3 regions of the Paenibacillus sp. FSL R7-0210 genome follow, and region 1 is predicted to be linked to each of the others. Evidence: riboswitches for the same ligand, from Rfam matches in the RefSeq annotation. Region 1 holds a riboswitch; each other region holds the start of a gene.

Evidence for each region. A riboswitch is a leader RNA that binds a small molecule or an ion and turns the genes downstream of it on or off. The one in region 1 is predicted to bind cyclic di-GMP.
Region 2: linked by a shared signal. The riboswitch ahead of MKY64_RS06220 (thiamine pyrophosphate-binding protein) and the one ahead of MKY64_RS22320 (PA14 domain-containing protein) in region 1 are both predicted to bind cyclic di-GMP.
Region 3: linked by a shared signal. The riboswitch ahead of MKY64_RS29285 (flagellar assembly protein A) and the one ahead of MKY64_RS22320 (PA14 domain-containing protein) in region 1 are both predicted to bind cyclic di-GMP.

Annotation. Positions count from the first base shown of each region.
Region 1 covers NZ_JBBPAR010000001.1:5,278,958-5,283,690, reverse strand. Annotated here, with positions in the region: gene MKY64_RS22330 (hypothetical protein) at 1-41, shown strand, start outside; gene MKY64_RS22325 (sugar phosphate nucleotidyltransferase) at 905-2,278, shown strand; cyclic di-GMP riboswitch class I at 2,416-2,496, shown strand; gene MKY64_RS22320 (PA14 domain-containing protein) at 2,511-4,733, shown strand, end outside.
Region 2 covers NZ_JBBPAR010000001.1:1,467,203-1,471,935, reverse strand. Annotated here, with positions in the region: gene MKY64_RS06230 (helix-turn-helix transcriptional regulator) at 1-356, shown strand, start outside; gene MKY64_RS06225 (methyl-accepting chemotaxis protein) at 430-1,680, shown strand; cyclic di-GMP riboswitch class I at 2,182-2,278, shown strand; gene MKY64_RS06220 (thiamine pyrophosphate-binding protein) at 2,425-4,038, shown strand; gene MKY64_RS06215 (carboxymuconolactone decarboxylase family protein) at 4,086-4,466, shown strand; gene MKY64_RS06210 (hypothetical protein) at 4,619-4,733, shown strand, end outside.
Region 3 covers NZ_JBBPAR010000001.1:6,877,768-6,882,500, forward strand. Annotated here, with positions in the region: gene hcp (hydroxylamine reductase) at 1-55, shown strand, start outside; gene MKY64_RS29280 (aldo/keto reductase) at 153-1,127, opposite strand; gene MKY64_RS29285 (flagellar assembly protein A) at 1,158-2,777, opposite strand; cyclic di-GMP riboswitch class I at 2,885-2,977, opposite strand; gene biuH (biuret amidohydrolase) at 3,482-4,165, shown strand; gene MKY64_RS29295 (ABC transporter substrate-binding protein) at 4,191-4,733, shown strand, end outside.

The DNA.
Region 1 (4,733 bases):
GCGATGAAATGAAGGAGATAAATCCCTCTGATGGTGCTTAAAGTTGCCTAAATGGAGCAAATGAGGAGCACAAGTGCCCCTGATTTCCCGGATGCGGGCCAAATGGAGCAAATGAAGAGCACAAGTGCCCCTGAATCCCGGGAAAGTTGGCTAAACGAGCAAATGAAGAGCATAAGTGCACCTGAATCCCAGGAATGTTGGTTAAACGAGCAAATGAAGAGCACAAGTGCACCTGATTTCTCGGATATGGGCCAAATGGAGGAAATGAGGAGCACTAGTGCCTAGTACTTAACTAACCAGCTTCTGCCGCCGCGAACTTGTGCGGCGAGCCCTTGGCACAAGAGTCTTGAATCCAGGTCTTGAATTGCCGTCTTGAATTACATTGTCTTGGCTTCTGTTGCCTTATACTCTTGCTCTCTCCAGCCGCTAGGTCAGCGGCGACGCCTTGGAACAAGCGGCACTTAAGAGTCTTTGAGCCTTTGGATTTTTCTCCGCCGCAACAGTAGGCGGCAACCAGGGATTCAATTGTCGTGAAGGCAGGCTGCCGGCAACAGGCTACCACTGCTGCCGCGCAAGCATAGCGGCGGCCCGGCTCCCCTTGCCGCTACCACAAGCGGCAATATCGGATCTTTAGCCGGGAGCTTCGCCAGCGGGCGAAGCGGATATAAAATCACAAGCCTGTTATGAAATGGAGCGGAGAGGAATTTTGGAGCTGTAGGAGCGGTAGCGTCCGCCTTTGTCTCCGGATGTTATCTGCTGCAAGCAATATAATCAACAACATCTGGAGACAACAGCGGCCGTAAGCCCAAAATTCCTTGCAGCGACCCTCATAACAGGCGGGATTTTAACTCACAGCTCCGGCAACAAGAAATACCCAATAACAATACGATATGGAGGGTTCACTATGAAACTAGTACTTCTATCAGGCGGCTCCGGCAAGCGGCTCTGGCCGTTGTCCAATGATTCACGCTCCAAGCAATTTCTGAAGGTACTGGCAAGCCCGGCAGGTGAACCGGAATCAATGGTACAACGGGTATGGAGACAGCTGGAGGAGAACGGCATGGCCGGGTCCTCGTATCTGGCGACCGGGCGCAGCCAGGTGGAGATGATCCAGAGCCAGCTCGGCAGCGAGGTGCCGATCATTGTAGAGCCGGAGCGGCGGGATACCTTCCCGGCTATTGCGCTGACGGCGGCCTACCTGTATTCCATCGCGGGGGTGTCCCCAAGCGAGACCGTGGCGATTCTGCCGGTGGACCCATACGTGGAATCCTCCTTTTTCGAAACGGTGCTGCAGTTGGAGAACACCATGCTGGTGAGCGGGGCGAACCTGGCGCTGATGGGCGTAGTTCCCGAGCATGCTTCGGAGAAATACGGCTACATTATTCCAACGGGCGCAGATGCGGGAGCGAATGGTTACCTGCAAGTGAGCCACTTCCAGGAGAAGCCGGACCGCATCCAAGCTGAGGAGCTAATCAGGCGGGGAGCGCTCTGGAACTGCGGAGTGTTCGCCTTCCGTCTGGGTTACCTGCTGGATATCCTGCAGCGCAAAGGGCTGCCGCTCAATTACGAGGAGCTGCAGAAGCAGTATAAGCTGCTGTCCTCGATTAGCTTCGATTACGAAGTGGTGGAGAAAGAAGAGAACATCGTCGTGCAGCCTTACGCCGGATTCTGGAAAGACCTGGGCACCTGGAATACGCTGACCGAGGAAATGACCAGTAACCATGTCGGCAAAGGCTTTATCACCGCTGACTCCGAAGGCACCTGCCTCATTAACGAGCTGGATATTCCAATCACGGTAATCGGGGCGAAGGATCTGATTATCGCCGCCAGCCCGGACGGCATTCTGGTGACGCACAAGGCCGAGAGTCCGCGGATCAAGGAAGTGCTGAAGACTTTTGAACAAAGACCGATGTACGAAGAGCGCCGCTGGGGCCACTACAAGGTGATCGATTATGTGAAATATGACGAAGGCAACGAGGTGCTGACCAAGCGGATTTTCATCAATGAGGGCAAAAATATCAGCTACCAGCTGCATCACAAACGCAGTGAAATCTGGACCTTCGTCAGCGGGGAAGCCAGCATTGTCATCAATGAGAAGATGCATAAGGTGAAGGCGGGAGATGTGGTGCGGATACCGGAAGGAACCAAGCATGCCATTCTTGCTCTTACCGATGTGGAGTTCATTGAGGTGCAGACAGGGTCTGAGCTGGTAGAGGAGGACAATATCCGTATTACTCTGGACTGGGAGGATATCGCTCTACATCAGTTCATTTCGTAGGTCTAACTTATCTATTTAACCAATTGTTACAATTTTAAATCAGGCATTTAGAACTATTTTTCAGACAAAATTTGTTTTTACTCTACATTAAATTTGCATATCGACGATACTTACGGTAAGAGGGATTGATCCTTCCAAAACGACAATGGCAAACCTAATCGAAAGATAGGGACGCAAAGCTATAGGGCCTTCGCAAGAGTGGCAGCCTGGCTACCGAAAGGAAGAGAATATTGTGAAAACTTACCGTAAGTCTCGTTTGCTCTGCGCTGTGCTGTCGCTGGCCGTGGTATTGTCTGCTGTACCCGTGGGACTGGGAATCGCCCCGTCCACTGTCAAGGCTGCTTCCTCTACAGGGGCACCAGTGAATCCTAATGCTTCAGCCGAGGCGGTCAAGCTGCTGAACAGTCTCTATGAGATCTCCGGGAACGGAATCATTACAGGGCAGCATGACTATTTCGAAAGTCCGGATGAGCTGAGCAACAAGCTGAAGGGAACAAGCGGACAATACGCCGCACTGCATGGGTATGAGCTTGGAGCAATCGGTGGACAGAGCGAGAGCGGAGTAGCTGCACAACGCAAAAATATCGTCTGGAGTGCAACGAACTGGTCCAGAGCGGGCGGCATTGTCGCCATGACCTTCCACCAGAGTCTGCCGGGCACCAAGTACGAATGGTCCAATGTGCAGAAGCCAATTACTCAGGCGCAATTTAACAAATACGTAACCCCCGGCACGCCAGAGTATAATGCGCTGATCACCGATCTGGATAAAGTAGCTGTCTCTCTGAAAAGCCTGCGGGATGCTAAGGTTCCGATCCTCTGGAGACCGTACCATGAAATGAACGGCGGCTGGTTCTGGTGGGGCAAGAAAGACAACTTCACTGCACTATGGAATATTATGTATGACCGGTTCGTGAACGTTCATCAGTTAAATAATCTGATTTGGGTATGGAACCCGAATGCGCCGAATGCCAACTCTGATCCCTATGCACGGACCTATCCGGGCGCGGACAGAGTGGATGTACTGGCAGCAGATATATATAATAACGACTACTCGAATAAATATCATGATGATCTGACCAGCCTGGCTGGCGGCAAACCGATCGGCATCGGCGAGAACGGCGAAATGCCGAACATCTCGAAGCTGAAGCTGACCCAGCAGAATTATGTGTTCATGATGAACTGGGGCAAGATGCTCTATGAGAATAACAGCACGGCTACGATCAAGAATTTCATGAATGACAGCTACACACTGACCCGTGACCAATATAAGGCCTGGTCTGCTCCGGCGGCGGCTCCTAAGCCAACGGCAACGCCAACGCCTACCGCAACGCCGACTGCAACACCGACACCAACGCCGACTGCAACACCGACACCAACGCCGACTGCAACACCAACACCAACGCCGACTGTAACACCGACACCAACGGCAACACCAACCGTTGCGCCGATTCCGAAGCCGGTCCCAACCTCCGGTGATACGGACAGTAAGCCTGCCCAGAATGGCTTGCTTGGAGAATACTTCAAGAACATGACGCTCTTGGGAACGCCGGTTATGGTGCGTAACGATGATGTCATCAGCTTCAATTGGCGCCAGGGTACTCCTAATGCTGCACTCGGTGTAGACTACTTCTCGATCCGCTGGACCGGCCAGATTAAGCCGGCTTACAGTGAGACCTATCAGTTCTATACTACATCGGATGATGGTATCCGCCTGTGGGTGAACGGCACAGCAGTCATTGACAGCTGGGTCAAGCAGAGCGGAACTGCCCGCACAGGAAGCATAGCCTTGACTGCCGGGCAACTGTACGATATTAAGGTAGAGTATTATGAGAATGCAGGCGATGCGAATGTCCATCTGATGTGGCAGAGCCCCAGCCAGGTGAAGGGAACCGTGCCTGCAAGTGCGCTTTTCTCCAGAGCAGGCAACACATCCATACCTGCTCCGGCTACAACAGCAGTACCGACCACGGTACCAGCAGCGACAGTAGCACCAGCACCAGCACCGACACCAACGCCGGCACCAGTAACGACACCAATGCCAACACCAGCACCAACACTGACGCCAGTACCGACACCAACGCCAACACCGGTGCCTACGCCGACAGCGGTTCCTGTTCCCGTTCCTTCTCCTACAGCAACACCGGCGGATCCGCCGGTAGAAGTTCCTGCTGCCAATGGACTGTACGCGGAATACTTCAATAACATGACGTTATCGGGCGAACCCGCTGTAGTGCGTACCGATGCTGTGCTTGATTTCAACTGGCGCCAAGGCACGCCGGATGCCGCTATCGGCATAGACTTCTTCTCTGTCCGCTGGAGCGGGAAGATGAAGCCACTCTACACGGAGACTTATCAGATCTACACCACTTCTGATGACGGTATCCGCGTACGGGTGAACGGTGAGCTTGTGATTGACAGCTGGGTGAAGCAGAGCGGCACCGAACGCATGGGCAGC
Region 2 (4,733 bases), 3.8 Mb from region 1:
CTGAGGCCAAAGTCACAGATGAGTCTTTTGAGCAGCCGGAGGATTTCCACCTGTCTGAGTACTGGGAGACCTCCACCGCCGCATTCAAGTCTGCCTTGCCCAGGTACCCCTCCAGCCTTCTTGTAAGAGAGCAAACGATGAAGGAGCTGCAGAAGGAGCGATACGTCGCCCTGTTGCACCAGGAGCCTGCTGAGGCCCCGGGCTGGATCAGGGCCGAGGCCGAGTTCAACACGCCGGAGTCTGCGTGCCGGATCATCCTGTCCCTGGGTCAGGGTATCAAGGTGACGGCACCGCCTGAGCTTGCGGATACGGTTGCTGCGGCTCTGCGTGAAGCGGCAGCATTATACGATTTTTAATAATAGACCAAATGCACTAGTATCCCCTATAATATTACAATACACATTATTATTTATAGGGGGACTTTACATTATGGACTGGATGAACAAGCTGCCGTTGAAACAAAAAATCGTCACCGGATGTTACCTGGTTGCCGCTTTATTCGCTGTCCCTGTCTTAATCACGCTAATCCTCATGGACAGGCTGTTCATCGGCATTATTCTTGTCGCCGTCCTGGCAGCGCTGACTTACCCGCTTGCGCGCTTCATTGAGAGAACGCTTACATCTTCATTTGAGGATATCTCCAATGTGACGCACACGATTGCCAAAGGCGACTTCACCAGCCGTGCCGATGAGAATGGCTCCATGGGCGACATCAGCCGCTCCTTCAACACCATGATTGACAAGCTCAAAAAAATCCTCACCGATGCCTCACAGATTACCCGTCAGGTTATGGACGCCAGCCGCGGGATTGAAGACAAGAATCAGAACCTGAAGTTTGTCATGGCGCAGGTGGCCTCCTCCTCCAATGAACTGGCCCTCGGTGCTAACGAAATCTCGGTGGATATCGCTGATATGACCGAATCGATCAAGGATATCGAAATCAAAGTCTCCAATTATACGAATTCCACCAAGGAAATGAATAAAAGGTCTGTACATACGCTGGAATTGGTAGAACAGGGACGGCAATCGGTGGATACCCAAGCCGAAGGCATGCGCAAGAACATCCAGGCTACCCAGAAGGTGGCGGATACTATCGAAGCCCTATCGCATAACGCACGAGGCATTACGATGATTACCAAGACGATTACCGAAATTGCTGAACAGACCAATCTGCTGTCGCTCAATGCTTCTATTGAAGCCGCCCGTGCAGGCGAGCATGGCCGCGGGTTCGCCGTTGTTGCCCAGGAGGTCCGCAAGCTGGCCGAGGAATCCACCGCTTCAACCAAAGAGGTGTTCGGTCTGGTACGCAGCATCGAAGCGGATATCAAGCAGGCTATCGATAACATCGCCATCAATGAAGAGGTAGTCCAGGTGCAGAATGAGATGATTACGGAGACAGCCAACATTTTTGCTCAAATTGTGCATAGTGTCCAATACATAACCGAGCAGATTGCCTCCTTTTCCGCAGAGAGTGACCTTATGCTGGAGAGCGCGCTCAAGATCTCCGGGGCGATCGAGAATATCTCAGCCATCACCCAGGAGACCGCCGCAGGGACGGAAGAGGTATCCGCAGCGATGAACGAACAGATTCATGCTCTTCAATCCGTAGCTGAGGAGACAGAGAAGATGACCTCCGCGGTCTTCAACCTGCAAAAAACGATTCATATTTTCAAATTTTAACCTCAGCACAAAGAGACACGCCTGCGGAATTTTCTGCGGGAGGTGTCTCTTTTTTTGGGCAAAACAAAGATTGTTATGTAATATTCACAAATTGTTGAAATTGTGCATAAGGGTAAAAACCGTGCTTTGCACTTCTTTACTATAGTCGTTCTATTGTCATAGCTTGTCTATAAGCTAACATCTCACATCACTATTACTTAAGTCCTATCACCGAAATTTGTAATGCTGTATATCTAGTGAATTCTTAATGTTTTGCAGTAAATCAGGAATGTAATGAGGCTTTATGCTCACTTCCCACATTAATCAACCTAAACGGCCATTTGCATTTTAAGACTTTAGTCTTCCAGGGACAACCATTTTCAAAAGTTTGAAAATCCAAATATTTAGCCATTTTCACTCCTGAATATTCGTCAAATTCCGAGTTTCTTCTCACAGGGGTTATTGACAAAAGCGGAGCAAGGAATATATTGTAAAGGAAAATTCTCCACAAATTCATTTATAACCGCATACCGGCAAAATTCACCGAAAGGGAATGACGCAAAGCCATGGATCTACAGTCTCATTTCTGAAGTGGGATCATGACAGCCAGGTTGCTGAAAAACTGTGAACGCCTTAGGTTTCGCGTTTGATTATGGTGATTCGTGCAACAGACCTGTGCTCCAATGGTGAGTACAGGTTTTCTATTGCTGACGTATACAAATAACAACTTGCGGGGTGGATGTTCTGAAGACAGTTGCAGATTATATGGCGGAAGCATTACACGATCTGGGAGTCACTCATTCTTTTGGAATCATAGGCAAGTCTATTTGCCCCATCGCTTTGAAAATGGTTGACTACGGTATAGAGTTCATCCCCGGCCGGCACGAATCCAGCTCCGGCTTCGCCGCCGGCGGTTATGCTCTGAAGACCGGCAGTCTCGGGGTAGCCTTCGGCACCTCCGGTCCGGGGGGAACGAATCTGCTCACCGCAGCAGCGCATGCCAAGGCCAATAATCTTCCCGTCCTCTTCATCACCGGACATCAGTCCATCAAGGAGCTGGGCATTCCCCAATGTCAGGATTCCACTTCCTACCTGGCTGATTTGGCGGATATGTTCCGGCCGGCTACCCTCTTCAGCAAGCTCGTTGAACGCGGCGATCACTTCAGCACGATTTTCAACCATGCCCTATCCATCGCCCTCGGTGACCAAAAAGGTCCGGTCCATCTCTGCATTCCGTTTGATGTGCAGACAGAGCGGCTCGCGGAATGCCGGATTGTTCTGCCGGAACGCGAGGGACTAGTCAGTTATCAGAACTATGACCGGGTCATCTCGGCGATTAATCAATCCGCTAGGCCGCTGATCATTGCCGGTAAAGGCGTCAACCGCTCAGGTGCCCATCAGGAACTGGTTCAGCTGGCCGAAACCTTCAACATTCCTGTAGTCACCTCTCCAGGCGGCAAAGGTGCAATAGCTTATGATCACCCGCTCTACCACGGTCCTGTCGGCGTTGGCGGCTCCTCGCACGGCGATGAATTGCTGAACAACAGCGACCTGTTCATTGTTCTGGGTTCCCGCCTGAGCGACATGACCATCTGCAACCTGAAGCCGGAGAATCATCCGCCGCAGCTGATCCAGTTCGATGTAGATCCAACCTTTGTCGGCAAAATACTGTCCTCATCCACCATCGCTGTCGGCGGGGACTTAAGGGACAACCTGGCACTGTATCTTCAGAAGCTGGACCCCTCTACGGTCACCAAGCATGAAATCACAATCTCCAATGCTTACAATGACGAGTTGCCCGTGCTGGCGGGGCTCTCTCTGGCTTCGGTAATGAGCACGATGAGCGACTTGATTCCTTACAACAGCAGCGTGTTTGTAGATGACGGCAGTCACGGGTTCAATGCTGTGAAATGGTTCAATGTCCGCAGGCCCGGCAGCTTCATATTCGATGCCTACTTTGCTTGCATGGGCAATTCAATTGGCATGGCGATCGGCGCCAAGACGGCTTCTCCCGGAGAGACTGTCTTCTGCATTACCGGTGACGGCTGTTTTATGATGCTCGGAACTGAAATAAACACAGCCGTTTGCAAGGACATTCCGGTGATTTTCATTGTGGTGAACAATAAGCAGCTGGATATGGCGCTTAAGGGTATGGAGAAAACGACCGGCCGGATTGACGGTACGATCTTCGAGGTTCCGATGGATGCCGTGAAATTCGCCGAATCGCTGGGTGCAGCCGGCTTCCGCTGCGAGACGCAGGAGGAGTTCGCTGCCGCAATCCGCGAAGCTGTGGCACTTAACAAGGCAGCTGTCATTGAGCTGCTGACTGACCGTGATGAAATGCCTCCTACGGCCCACCGCACGCTGGATCTTACGTAAGGAAGCCCTATCCGCACACCTCTAACCTACTATCAGGAGGACATATCGTGAACAAGAACATGAACAGCGGACTCGATCATTTCACTGATCTCTCAGGAGATTATGGGGCCAAGGCCCTGGCTCCGATCAAAGAGCATTTTCCGGAATTAGCCGAATATATCATGGGCAATGCCTATGGCGATATTTTTCAGCGGACCACGATTGGCTCTGACTGGAAGGAGATCGCAGTGATCTCATCTCTGATTACGATGGGGCAATATGAACAGCTGGGGGTTCATTATGTAATGGCGCTCCGCGTTGGCATGACCGTCGAGCAGATCAAGGGCGTGCTGCTGCATCTGACCCCTTGCGTCGGTGCTCCCCGGGTGATTTCGGCCTTTAATGTGCTGCTGGATACCCTGGAGGCGATCAAAGAAAAATCTTCATAATTCTACAAATTTCGACTTTTATGTTGCGTATTTCAGAATGATCTGGTTATAATGAAGGCAAAATATCCCAAATCAAATTGCGGTTTTGTCGAATAGAGTCGCAGGAATGATGTTTTGGAGGTATTGGAAATTTCACTTAGGGAGAGATCAACATGGGACAATTTATTTTGAAGACAGATACTGCGAAGAAAGTAATCAATATTGAGCTGGAGGGAACCTTCTCTAACGAGGACGGGCTCAAATCTATACAGGCTTACCAGCAGACTA
Region 3 (4,733 bases), 1.6 Mb from region 1:
CGGCGGTATTACTACGGTACAGGAAGACATGGAGCGGTTCATTGCTGCGGTATAATGCAATACAGCTTCAGCATTAGCCAAAATACACAAAAGCGAGTCTCCGTATACGGGGGCTCGCTTTTGTGTATGGATATGAACGTCACCGTCAGCGCTTACGGCAGCCGGTAGACTGCAAACGGCTCGCCGGTGCGGAAGGCGGCGCTGGCCTGGTCAAGCTGCTCAAGTATTTCCGCATCCGGTGAAGCGGAGAGACTCAGCAGATTATGTTGTACCTGCTCTACAGTAGTTGCACCGACGATCACCGTGGAGACGGCGGGCCGGTTCATCAGCCAGGCCAGGGATAGAGCTGCAGGTGAGGTGCCCAGTCGCTCCGCAATGGCCTGAACCTGCTCCCCGAGCGAGATGCGCTCCGGGGTAAGGAAGCGGCGGAAGTTCGGATCGGTCTCTGCTCTGGAGCCGGCAGGGGCTTTGCTGCTGCCAGTATATTTGCCGGTAAGAATGCCGCCCGCCAGAGGGAAGTATGGGATGATGCCCAGACCCTGATCCAGGCAGAGCGGAAGCAGCTCCGCTTCGGGCGTGCGGTCAGCCAGCGAATAGCTGCACTGGATAGAGATGTATTTCGCGAAGTGCCGGGCTTCGCTGATTCCAAGCGCCTTCATCAGCTCCCAGGCGGCATAATTGGAGGCTCCGATATAGCGCACCTTGCCTGCGGAGATCAGATCATCCAGCGTGCGCAGCGTTTCCTCCAGCGGTGTGTAGGGGTCGAAGGTGTGAATCTGATACAGATCCACATAGTCGGTCTTCAGCCGGCGCAGGCTGCCCTCCAGCTCCTGCATCAGATGATGGCGCGAAGAGCCGCTGCCGCCGGGTCCCTCATGCTTCGGCAATCCGGCTTTGGTCGCCAGCACTGCGTTATGGCGTTTGCCTTCAAGCGCAAGGCCGATGATCCGCTCCGATTCAGAGCCGGCATAGATATTGGCGGTATCGATGAAATTGATGCCCTGATCCATAGCGGTGTGCAGAATGCGGACCGAGGTCTCCTGATCTGCCCGTTTGCCGAAGGAATTGGTTCCAAGACCCAGGGCGGACACCTGCAGGCCGCTATTGCCCAGACGGTTATATCGCACGCTCTCACTTCTCCTTATATAGTAGTAGTCTTAGCAGGAATCACGCACAAGCAGCTTGCCGCCGGACTCCAGGCGGCTGTCCTGTGACCGGGCGAGATTAATCACCGCATGCTCCTCCTGGAGCAGCTCAATCTCCTCACCCAGCTTAAGCAGCAGCCTGGAGAAGTGGCTTAGGACACTGTCCGTGATGTACCCGGTGAATTGTCCCGGATGGGCGAATACCTCAAGCATCTGCCAGAGCTGGTCCGTGCCGGAGCCGAACGCCCCGTTCATACGGCTTAGCGCAGCCTGAAGATCACGGATCAGGCTGCCCAAGTGGCTGTATTTATCCTCCAGCAGCAGCATGACTACCAGGCCGTAATTCACGGATTGCTGGCGGGATTCCACATTCTTGGCCAGCTGGCGCGCCGCCTCAAGCAGTCCGTCCGTCTCTGTCCGCAGCAGGCTTGCGAGGCTGTGCAGACGATGCTGCATTACCCCGGCGTGCCCGGCGTACAGGCCGCTGCCGGTGACCTGGCCGCTAACGTAAATACTGCCGGTGGCTATAATTGTAGATTGGCGGATATCGCCATAGACGTACACATTCCCGAGGGCTTCAATTCGTACAGGTCCTTCCAGATCTCCCGGTACAATGATGTCACCTGCGAACATAACATCGCCCGCAGGATCTGTCATCTCTCTGGCCAGAAGACTGACCGGAGGGAAGTCACATATCCGGACGCTGCCGCTTCCCCCGCAGATACGGGGCCTGCCGGTGTGCCGGGCTACGATATTACCACAGGGAAGGAGCTTGGCATGATTACCGGCAGCAAAGTAGATATCCTGCGGCGGGGGAGGGGGCAGGACCCTTCCGTCTGTGTCGAGGCCGGGAATGCCTTCTTCCGGCGGCAGCTTGCGGGCGAAGACTTCGCCTGCAAAGGCAAAGGGGGCTCCCGGGAAACGGAGATACTCCAAGGGTTCTGCAGGCTTCTGACCCCGGGCTCCCTGTCCCTGAAGCATCCGGTTCCCCTCCAGTGTATGCTCAGGCAGCAGGAATTCCAGCCGGGCTTCCTTGCCGGGCAGCGGGGCTCTGCCTTCAGCGATGCATACGGGGAGATATGTAGGGTTCGTAAGCTCCGCGTACAGGGCGGGAATGTTCAGGTTGCGCAGAATAAAACGGTTGTCCAGTGAGGCGATAATCTGTTCTATGGTGAGCGTGGACAGCAGCATCGCCGGATTGGGCTGGGCACGGACGACCGCTTCGAAGGCGGCGGGGCAGTTGACCAGATTCCAGGCGTACTTCTCTGCACGGTATAAAGTGAAGTGGACCTTGAGCTTGTCAGGCGATACGGTAATTTCATATTGCGGCTTCTCACAGATCTCCCAAGTGATATAATCCGCTCTGGTCACCTCGGTTGGCTCTGTAACGGTCTTCCAGTTGATCTTCAGGACAACAGGGTGGACCGCAGAAATGCGGGCGGGAGCACCTCCGGGGAGCGGGGGAGTAATGAATATCTGGTTGTCCTGCACGAGGATAATTCCATTCTTATCTCCAGTTGTCCCGTCAGAAGCTCGGCCCTCCACAGAGAATGAATCCAGGAGACCTTTACGTTCGAGCATCAGGGACTCTACGAATTCATATCGGCTTGGTTCGATATCCTGCTGCGGCATGGTTGTAACCTCACTTTTTCGTATGATCAATGGCAATTCGTACAGAAAAAGAACATCATCAAGCCTGGGAGGCTTTCCCTCCTGAATAGCTGGCTTAAGTGGTCTCTATTGGCAGCCTGGCAACCGTAAACGCAGATTCCGGCGTTCTTAGGCCCATGGCTTTGCGTCCTGCCCTTTCGGGGAGTTTGCCTTTAGAAATAGATCAATGATATACATCCTGTAGAGGTGGGAGTTATGGTCGACTGTAATCGACAAAAAGAGTCATAAATAGTTCTTACGCGTCATTAACTTCTGCAAACAAGCTTAATTCTAGTACTTAAAGAGCTATTTTTCAACTATATTATGCCTATTTATCAAAAAACTCGAAATATGCAGCTCTATTTCGACAAAAAAACTGGTTTCCCAGAGCTTACAGCTTATGGAAGAGGCAGGGGGAGGAAAGTATGAGCATTCAACTGTTGGGACACCCTGGGCTTGGTAAGACTCGGAGTGTTCTTTTTTGATAAGCGGTTTTGCTGGTGTTAATGTTATGTATGTGTTAACTATGTGAATAAACACAAACATTCAGTGTATTATTTCGTAATAAAACCGAAGACATCGCAAATTCATTGTAATATAATCTAACTCATACCAAGGAAACACGGATTAATGTTAACTAATATGACATTAATAGAGATAGCGACATCAGGAGGGGAGCATAAACCATGCAGATTGCAGCAACACCTTACATCTGGCCTTATGACGGGGCTGTGGACCCGGCGAAGACAGCGCTGATGATTATCGACATGCAGACGGATTTTTGCGGCAAGGGCGGTTACGTCGAGAGAATGGGTTATGACCTCTCATTAACAGCGAGGGCGATCCAGCCCATACAGCGGCTGCTGGCCCGTATCCGGGACATCGAAGGCTTCACCGTGATCCATACCCGCGAGGGGCATAAGCCGGATCTGTCGGATCTGCCGGCGAACAAGCGGTGGCGCAGCCGCCAGATCGGGGCCGAGATCGGCTCCGAAGGACCGGCGGGACGAATCCTCGTGCGGGGGGAGCGCGGCTGGCAGATCATTGATGAGCTGGCGCCTGCCCACGGAGAGTACATTATAGACAAGCCGGGCAAAGGGAGCTTTTACGCAACAGACCTGGACCTGATCCTGAAGAATAAAGGAATTACCCATCTGATTCTGACCGGTATTACTACCGATGTCTGTGTACACACCACGATGCGGGAAGCCAATGACCGCGGGTACGAGTGTCTGATCCTTGCAGATTGTACAGGAGCGACGGATGAAGCGAATCACCTGGCGGCGCTGAGTATGGTTCAAATGCAGGGCGGAGTGTTCGGCAGTGTAAGTGATTCACAAGCGGTGCTGAAGGCGCTGGAGCAATACTAAATCATTCATAAACGGGGGAATAACCATGTGGAACAAGTCCAGAACAAAAGCGCTGATGCTGTTAACCTCGCTAATGCTGCTCCTGACCGCCTGCGGTAACAATACGGAAGCCGGGAAGGCTGAAGGCCAGGGAGCGGAAGGCTCGGGCGAGCTGAAAAAGGTGGTGCTCCGGCTGAAGTGGATTCACCAGGCGCAGTTTGCCGGCTTTTATACCGCAGTGGAAAAAGGCTTCTATAAAGAAGCGGGGCTGGATGTTGAGATCCGCCCGGGGGGCTCGGATTTCCCGGCTGTGCAGATGGTAGCTTCCGGCAGTGAGGAGTTCGGAGTTACCGGTGCCGACCAGATCGTCATCGCCAGAGAGAAAGGCGTCCCGGTCAAAGCGTTGTCCGCGATCTACCGCAAAACCCCGTTCGTCATGTTCACGCTCAAAGAGTCAGGGATCAAGACGATGGAGGATCTGGTCGGGCAAAAGGTGGGCATTAAGCTGGGCGGCAACGAAGAGCTGACCTTCCGGGCCATGGAGAAAAGCGCGGGTATCGACCCTTCGCAAATCGAAGAGATGCCGGTC